2 regions of the Mesorhizobium sp. PL10 genome follow, and region 2 is predicted to be linked to the other one. Evidence: riboswitches for the same ligand, from Rfam matches in the RefSeq annotation. Region 2 holds a riboswitch; the other holds the start of a gene.
The links. A riboswitch is a leader RNA that binds a small molecule or an ion and turns the genes downstream of it on or off. The one in region 2 is predicted to bind S-adenosylmethionine.
Positions count from the first base shown of each region.

Region 1 (4,412 bases), on a different contig from region 2:
TTCAGCCAGTCCATCAGCACGAACTTGTCCGAAATCACCGCATCGAGGCGGCCATTCTGCAGGTCGGTGATCGCCTCCTCCTGGGTCGGGTAAAGTTTTGCCTCCGCACCGGCCTTGCCGTAGGCGTTCTGGGCGTAGTCGGCTTGGGTGGTCGAGGCCTGCGCGCCCACCGTCTTGCCGGCTAGGGCGGCCGGTTCGGTGGAGGTGAGGTCGCTGTCCTTCGGCGCCACAAGCGCCAGCGGCGTGGTGTAGTATTTGTTGGTGAAGGCCACCTGCTTCTTGCGCTCCTCGGTGATGCTCATCGAGGCGATGATGGCGTCGAATTTTTTCGCCTGCAGCGCCGGAATGATGCCGTCCCAGTCCTGGGTGACAATCTCGCATTCAACCTTCATCTGCGCACAAAGCGCATTGGCGATGTCGATGTCGAAGCCTTCGACCTTGCCGTCCGCGGTGATGGTATTGAAGGGCGGATAGGCGCCCTCAGTGCCGATCTTCAATTTTTCCTGCGCCTGCGCCAGCGAGCCGGCCGCCATCACCAGCATGGCAGCGCCGGCTGCCGATATGATCCATCTTGATATCTGCATTTTTGGTTCCCCTTACGCGCCGGTCTCTTGCCGGCCACCGAAAGGCAGCCAAGCATGGCGGGGCAACGCAGGCAAGTATTTTGCCTGACGGTGATCGAGGTTCACCCGGCGGTGCGGAAATGCTTGGAGAGTTTCAGGCCTTGCGCCTGGTAGTTGGAACCGAGATCGGTGCCGTACAGCGCCTGCGGCCGCTTCAGCATGTGCTCGTAGACCAGCCGGCCAACGATCTGGCCATGGTCGAGGATGAACGGCACTTCGTGGCTGCGCACTTCGAGCACTGCCCGGCTGCCGGTGCCGCCGGACGCCGAATGGCCGAAGCCGGGATCGAAGAAGCCGGCATAGTGGACGCGGAATTCACCGACCAGCGGATCGAAGGGCGTCATCTCGGCGGCGTAAAGTGGCGGCACGTGCACCGCCTCACGGCTGACCAGGATGTAGAATTCGTCGGGATCGAGCACCAGTTCGCCGGCGCCGCTCTTGTAGAGCGGCTCCCAGAAATCGACGACGTCCTGCGCGGCGCGCTTGTCGACGTCGACCAGTCCGGTGTGATGCTTGCCGCGATAGCCAACCAGGCCGTTCTGATCGCCGTCGAGGTCAATGGACAGCGCAATCCCGCCGCCGGAAATGTTGGGCGGCTCGGTCGCCACCAGCATTTCCGCGTGGTGCAATTCCTTGAGTTCGCTCTCCGACAGGAGTGCATTGCCGGTGCGGAATCTGATCTGCGACAGCCGCGAGCCGGCACGCACGACGATCGGGAAGGTGCGCGGGCTGACCTCGAGATAGAGCGGCCCATGATAGCCGGCGGCGATCTTGTCGAACTCGTGGCCGCGATCGGTCATCACCCGGGTAAAGATGTCGAGCCGCCCAGTCGAACTCTTCGGATTGGCCGAGGCCGACACGTTTGCAGGCAGCGCCAGGCTTTCGAGCAGCGGCACGATGTAGACGCAGCCGGTTTCCAGCACCGCGCCCTCGGCGAGACTGAACTCATGCAGTTTCAGCCGATCGAGCTTGTCGGTCACCAGATGGTCGGGACCCGGCAGGAAGGAGGCGCGTACGCGAAAAGCCTTGTCGCCGAGCCTGAGATCAAGGCTGGCCGGCTGGACCTGGTCGGCGTCGAGCGCGCGCGGCGACTTCAGCGCGCCGGACTGAAACAGCGCGGAAATGTCCTGATCGGGAAGAATGCCTGTCTGCCGCAAAAGGCTGGCTCCGTTCCAACTGGTACAAACCTCTTAATGAAGCCGGCAATTGACGCAAGCATGACTGAGGTCTAAAGGGTCGTTATCCCGTGGTGATTTGGCCGGTCGGCTTGCAGCCACGTTAAACAAGTCGCTAAAGGACCGTCGGGCCGCAAGGCCGTATGGACCGGTTGCGACTTTCGCGGCCGGTTTTTTTGTGTCTGGAACAAAAACGATGAGCACCAAGAAGCGTAACTGGAAGCCTCAGACCGCACTCGTGCACGGGGGAACGCTGCGTTCCCAGTTCGGCGAAACGTCAGAAGCGATGTACCTGACCCAGGGCTATGTCTATGAGACGGCACAGGCCGCCGAAGCCCGTTTCAAGGGCGAGGAACCGGGCTTCATCTATTCGCGCTACGCCAATCCGACCGTCGACATGTTCGAAAAGCGCATGTGCGCGCTGGAAGGCGCCGAGGATGCGCGCGCCACGGCATCGGGCATGGCGGCGGTGACGGCGGCGCTTCTTTGCAGCGCCAGGGCCGGCGATCACATTGTCGCGGCGCGCGCGCTGTTCGGCTCCTGCCGCTGGGTGGTCGAGACGCTGGCACCGAAATACGGCATCGAGGCGACGCTTGTCGACGGCACCGACATCGCCAACTGGGAAAAGGCGGTGCGGCCGAACACCAAACTGTTCTTCCTGGAAAGCCCCACCAATCCGACCTTGGAAGTAGTCGACATTGCCGCCGTCGCGTCGCTGGCGACCTCGATCGGCGCCAGGCTGATCGTCGACAATGTCTTTGCCACGCCCTTGCAGCAGAAGCCCTTGCTGCTCGGCGCCCACATCGTCGTCTATTCCGCCACCAAGCACATTGACGGCCAGGGTCGCTGCCTGGGTGGCATCATCCTGTCGGACAAGAAGTGGATCGACGAGAATTTGCACGACTATTTCCGCCACACCGGTCCGAGCCTGTCGCCGTTCAACGCCTGGACGCTGCTGAAGGGCCTGGAAACATTGCCGGTGCGCGTGCGCCAGCAGACGGAAAGTGCGGCCAGGATCGCCGATTTCCTGGCCGGGCAGCCGCAGATCGCCCGCGTCATCTATCCCGGCCGCGCCGACCACCCGCAGGCCGATATCGTCAAGAAGCAGATGATCGGCGGCTCGACGCTGATCTGCCTCGACGTCAAGGGCGGCAAGCAGGCGGCTTTCGCCTTGCAGAACGCGCTCGACATCGTGCTGATCTCCAACAATCTCGGCGACGCCAAGAGCCTGATCACCCACCCGGCGACGACGACGCACAAGAACCTCAGCGACGAGGCGCGCGCCGAGCTCGGCATCGGGCCGGGAACGCTGAGGCTGTCGGTTGGTCTCGAGGATACGGATGATCTGCTCGATGACGTCGAGCAGGCGCTGAAGGCGGCCAAGTAGCGGCCTGGTCCGAAAAGCAAGGCAAAAGCCCGGCGTCGATCAGGCGCCCGACGAGGCCTCTTCCAGTTCCGTCATCGCCTTGGTGCGGATGGTCATGGCATTGCCGCGCCATTCGACCGCGCCGCCGAGCCAACCGCGCGCCCAGATGGCGGGAAGCATCACATCGCGCACGATCATGGCGGTGACGATGCGCGGCGACAAATACCAGCCTTTGGCCCAGGCGAGCAGGCATTCCGGCACGTAGGCAAAGGCCAGGACAGCCAAGGCCGTGGTGGGCAGGCTGACGCCGGCGCTTGCCGCTGCGACCAGCGCCAGCAGCAACGGCACCGCCGCGCCGGTCAGGATTTCGGGCGTGTAGAACAGCGGGAAGGTGACGCGGCGCAGCCGCGCCCAGCGCGTCTGGCGCGACCAGATCTCGGCAAAGGTGCGCTGGCCGAGCGGCTGTTCGAACGGCGAGGCAACGAGATTGACGTGCAGGCCGAGCCCATTGACCAGCTTGGTCGCGGCAGCATCTTCGGCGATCTCGGCGGCAAGCGCCTCGATGCCGCCATTGGCGTCAAGCATCGGCTTGTTCCACAGCATGCTCTTGCCCTGGGCAAAGCCGAGGCCAAGGGCTTCGCCGGCATATTGCCAGCGCGCCTGCAGCGTGTTGAGGAAGGCGCATTCGACCTCGGCCCAGAACCCATCCGGCCGCGAGCCGATCGGGGTCGAGCAGACAAGCCCGGTGTCCGGCCGCCAGGCCGCCAACAGATGCTGTACGTAGTCGACAGGCATCAGCACGTTGGAATCGGCCAGGATGACCCAATTGTGCTGCGCCGCCTGCCAGCCCTTGACGCAGTTGTTGAGTTTCGGATTGGCGCTGACCCGGTCATCGCCGACGAGGAGCTGTGCCGGAATCTCGGGATGGTGGGCGATTGCGGCGTTGATGAGCTCGACCACGGGGTCTTCGGCATGGGCGACGCAGAAGATCAGCTCGTAACGCGGCCAGTCGAGCGAGAAGGCGCGCTGAAGCGTCTCCCGCGTGAAAGCCTCCACGCCGCGCGACGGCACGACGATCGAGACCGGTGCCGCCTTTGCAGCGGGCGGCGTGATGAGGCGCGGCCGCTTCAGGCTAAGCGAGGCCAACACAATGCTGGCGAGGTTGGAGAGGAGCAGGAGTATCGAAAGCAGCGCTGCTATGACTGTCAGTTCCATCGAGATCTGGTCACTCCGGGAAAAAGCGGCCAC
Region 1 covers NZ_JBSKBR010000012.1:21,038-25,449, forward strand. The annotation lists gene ACWGTO_RS19935 (ABC transporter substrate-binding protein) at 1-584, opposite strand, end outside; gene ACWGTO_RS19940 (2'-deoxycytidine 5'-triphosphate deaminase) at 686-1,780, opposite strand; SAM riboswitch at 1,860-1,937, shown strand; gene ACWGTO_RS19945 (O-succinylhomoserine sulfhydrylase) at 1,995-3,185, shown strand; gene ACWGTO_RS19950 (glycosyltransferase) at 3,225-4,379, opposite strand.
Region 1: linked by a shared signal. The riboswitch ahead of ACWGTO_RS19945 (O-succinylhomoserine sulfhydrylase) and the one ahead of metX (homoserine O-acetyltransferase MetX) in region 2 are both predicted to bind S-adenosylmethionine.

Region 2 (4,412 bases):
ACGATTGGTCCGGGCACTTGATCATCATTGAGTTTCCAGACAAGGAACATGCGCGCGGCTGGTACGATTCATCAGCCTATCGGGAGATTCTGGCCTTGCGCACCGACAACTCCGACGCCGATGTGGTCATCGCCGACGGTGTCAGGCTCCCGCACAAGGCCACGGACGTGCTGGGATAGGTGGAGATCAATCGGCAGCTATCGAGAATTCGATTGACCCGTAAACCCCAGTTTTGCGACGGTCAGACAGGCGCACGCGGAAACTGCCCGCTCCAACTGGGGGCGAAACGCCGTCACTGGGAGGCCGGTTTTCCATGTCGATGCAGACGATTCGCGGCGATCTGCTGCAACTTGCGCTCGATGGGCGGTTCGATGTCGTCGTGCATGGCTGCAATTGCCAGTGCGCGATGGGCAAAGGCATTGCGCTGTCCATTAAGCAGCGCTTTCCCGAGGCCTATGCGGCCGACCGCGCGACCATGAAAGGCGATCCCGCCAAGCTCGGACGCATATCGGTCGCCGAGATCAGGCGCGGGGACCGAACCTTTCATATCGTCAACGGCTACACGCAATTCCACTGGCAAGGGCAGGGTATGAAAGCCGACTATGAGGCGATCCGAAAGGTCATGCGGGCAGTCAAGGTCCAATTCGCCGGCAAACGCATCGGCTATCCGAAAATCGGCGCTGGCCTGGCCGGTGGCGACTGGGAAAAGATCGCCTCGATCATCGCGGGCGAGCTTGCTGGCGAAGATCACACCTTTGTCGAGTACGCCGGGTAGCGTCTCCGGCGAATCAGCGCTTCAGCAAGAACACCGCCTGCTGGCCGAAGAAATTCCAGAACCACCATGGCATCGACAGGCCGATCTTCTGGCCGTTGCCGTCGAGCGCGGTCGCCTTTTCCACCGAGGCGCCGAGCTCCTCGACCAGGTTGACGAAGTCGCGGATGGTGCAGAAGTGGATGTTGGGCGTGTCGTACCAGGAATAGGGCAGGTCCTCCGTCACCGGCATCCGTCCCTTGAAGAACAACGACAGCCGCACCCGCCAATGGCCGAAATTGGGGAAGGAGACGATGGCGCGGTTGCCGATCCTCAAGAGTTCGTCCAGCACCAGCTTCGGGTTGCGGGTCGCCTGCAGCGTCTGCGACAGGACGACGAAGTCAAAACCCTTGTCGGGATAGAATTCGAGGTCGGTGTCGGCGTCGCCCTGGATGACCGAGAGGCCGCGCGCCACGCACTCGTTGACGCCGCGCTGCGACAGTTCCAGCCCGCGACCGTCGACCTGCTTGGTCTCCTGCAGGAGTTCGAGCAGCAGGCCGTCGCCGGAGCCGACGTCGAGCACCCGCGAGAGCGGCGGGATGAGGCCGGCGACGACTTCGAGGTCGACGCGCTGGGCGCGGTTGACGCTCATGGCTTCGCCCCTTGCCTGGCGCATGATCCATGGCCGAAAAGTCTGCAATATTTCGGGGTCATGCGCTGAGCCCTCTCGCCCTTGCAGCGGAGCCGATGAAGCCGTTGATGGCGGCGAACAGTTCCGGCTCGTCGAGCAGGAAGGCGTCATGGCCGCGGTCGGTGTCGATCTCGACGAAGGAGACGGAAGCGCCGGCGGCGTTGAGTGCATGCACGATCGAGCGGCTCTCCTCCGTCGGGAACAGCCAGTCCGAGGTGAAGGAGACCAGGCAAAATCGCGTCTTTGTGCCGGCGAAGGCATCGGCCAGCCGGCCGCCATGGTCGGCGGCAAGGTCGAAATAGTCCATCGAACGGGTCATGTAGAGGTAGGAGTTGGCGTCGAAGCGGTCGACGAACGTCATGCCTTGGTGGCGCAGATAGCTCTCGATCTGGAAATCGGCATCGAAACCGAAGGTCAGCGCTTCGCGATCCTGCAGATTGCGGCCGAATTTCCTGTGTAGGGCGGCCTCCGACAGATAGGTGATGTGAGCGGCCATGCGCGCCACCGCCAGTCCCTTTTCCGGGCGCGCACCATGCTCGAAATATTTGCCGCCATGCCAGTCCGGGTCGGCCATGACGGCTTGGCGGCCGACCTCGTGGAAGGCGATGTTCTGCGAGGAATGGCGCGCGCCGGTGGCGATCGGCAGCGCCGAGAAGACGCGCTCGGAATAGCACGATGCCCATTCCAGCACCTGCATGCCGCCCATCGAGCCGCCGAGCACACAAAACAATTTTTCGATGCCGAAATGGTCGACCAGCATCAACTGCGCCCGCACCATGTCGCGGATGGTGATGATTGGCAGGTCGAGCCCATAGGGCTTGCCGGTGGCCGGATTGGTCGAGGCCGGACCGGTCGAGCCGAGGCAGCCGCCGATGACGTTGGAGCAGATGACGAAGAAGCGGTTGGTGTCGATGATTCTGCCGGGGCCGATCAGCACTTCCCACCAGCCCGATTTGCCGGTCACCGGATTGGTGCTGGCGACATGCTGGTCGCCGGTCAGCGCATGGCAGACCAGGATAGCGTTGGAACGGGCGTCGTTCAAGGCGCCGTAGGTCTGGTAGGCGATCTGGAACGGCGACAGAAGTGTGCCGGCGTCGAGCTTCAGCGGCTTGTCGGCGCCGAAATGCAACACCGGGCTCGACGGGTTGTCGGCCTCGTTGTTGGTTTTTGCAGCGCGGAGCGTGGTCATGTGACTCTCCTTGCCCGCCGTCAGGCAATAAAAAACCGGCAATGCGATCGCAAAGCCGGTTACGTCACGCAAACGGCCCTTTAGCGAGTTGTTTAACGTGGCTGCAAGCCGACCGGCCAAATCACCACGGGACGTTGCGTTCTTCTAGAACTCGCGCGGCCCGGCGTCAACGGCCAGGGTGGGGACCAGGCATTGCACACCCCAGCAGCCTCTCGACAACAGCGGCCACGGCTTGTATTTCCGCTGCGGCCTCCGGACGGCGGCATTTCAGACGGATTTGCGACATGGACAAGACAGCGGACAAGGCACGGCCGACGCCCCGCGCGGGCATCATGGACATAGAAGCCTATGTGCCGGGCAAGAGTACGGCGCCGGCCGGCGTCGCCAAGGTCCATAAATTGTCGTCGAACGAGAACCCGCTCGGCCCGTCGCCGAAGGCAATCGAGGCGGCGCGTGAAGTTGCCGCGAGGCTCGACGTCTATCCCGACGGCACCGCAAGGCGGCTGCGCGAGGCGATCGCCGAAGTGCACGGCCTCAACCCGGCAAACATCATCTGTTCCAACGGCTCGGACGAGATTTTGGGCCTGCTGGCGCAGACCTATCTGGCGCCGGGCGACGAGGCGATTTTTACCGAACACGCCTTCATGGTCTACAAGATCTACATCCAGTCGGCGGGGGCCAGGCCGGTTGCGGTCAAAGAGACCGAGGAGCGCGCCGATGTCGACGCGATCCTGGCCGCGGTTACGCCGGCCACGAAGATCGTGTTCCTCGCCAATCCCAACAATCCGACCGGAACCTATCTGCCGTTCCAGGAGGTGCGTCGGCTGCATGCCGCGCTGCCGGGCAATGTGCTGCTGGTGCTTGACGCGGCCTATGCGGAATATGTGCGACGCAACGACTATGAGGCCGGCATCGAGTTGGCGGGCAGCGCGCAGAATGTGGTCATGACCCGCACCTTCTCCAAGCTCGGCCTTGGCGGCGCGCGCATCGGCTGGATGTATGGCCCGCTGCACATCGTCGATGCGATCAACCGCATCCGCGGGCCCTTCAACGTCAATGCAACGGCGATCGAGGCCGGCATCGCGGCGATCCGCGACCGCGCCCATGTCGAGCGCAGTTCGTTGCACAACGAGGTCTGGCTTACCTGGCTGAATGAAGAGCTGACGAAGCTTGGCCTCAGGGTGACGCCGAGTGTCGGCAATTTCGTGCTCATCCACTTTCCGCAGGACAAGAAGCATTCGGCAGAGGCAGCGGACGAGTATCTCACCCAGCGCGGCTATATATTGCGGCGGGTTACCGGCTATGGCTTCCCCAACGCGCTGCGCATGAGCGTCGGCACAGAAGAAGCCAATCGCGGCGTCATCGACGCGCTCACGACATTCCTGAAAAGCTGAAGCACATGACATCACCGATGTTCGAGAAAATCGCGCTGGTCGGCATCGGCCTGATCGGCTCGTCACTGGCCCGCGTCATCCGCCGCGAAGGTCTGGCCAGGCATGTCGCCATCGCGACGCGCAGCCCGACCACGCTGGCGCGTGCGAAGGAGCTTGGTCTCGGTGAATCCTACACCGCAGACGCAAAAGAAGCGGTTCGCGATGCCGACCTTGTCATCGTTTCGGTGCCGGTTGGCTCGTCGGGCGAGGTGGCGGAGGAAATCGCGCCGGCGCTGAAAAAGGGTGCCATCCTCACCGATGTCGGTTCGACCAAGGCCTCCGTCATTGCGCAGATGCAGCCGCATGTGCCGGAAGGCGTGCATTTCATACCTGGGCATCCGCTGGCGG
Region 2 covers NZ_JBSKBR010000001.1:420,580-424,991, forward strand. The annotation lists gene ACWGTO_RS02115 (DUF1330 domain-containing protein) at 1-179, shown strand, start outside; gene ACWGTO_RS02120 (macro domain-containing protein) at 314-775, shown strand; gene metW (methionine biosynthesis protein MetW) at 789-1,403, opposite strand; gene metX (homoserine O-acetyltransferase MetX) at 1,462-2,631, opposite strand; SAM riboswitch at 2,692-2,769, opposite strand; gene hisC (histidinol-phosphate transaminase) at 2,916-4,025, shown strand; gene ACWGTO_RS02140 (prephenate/arogenate dehydrogenase family protein) at 4,031-4,412, shown strand, end outside.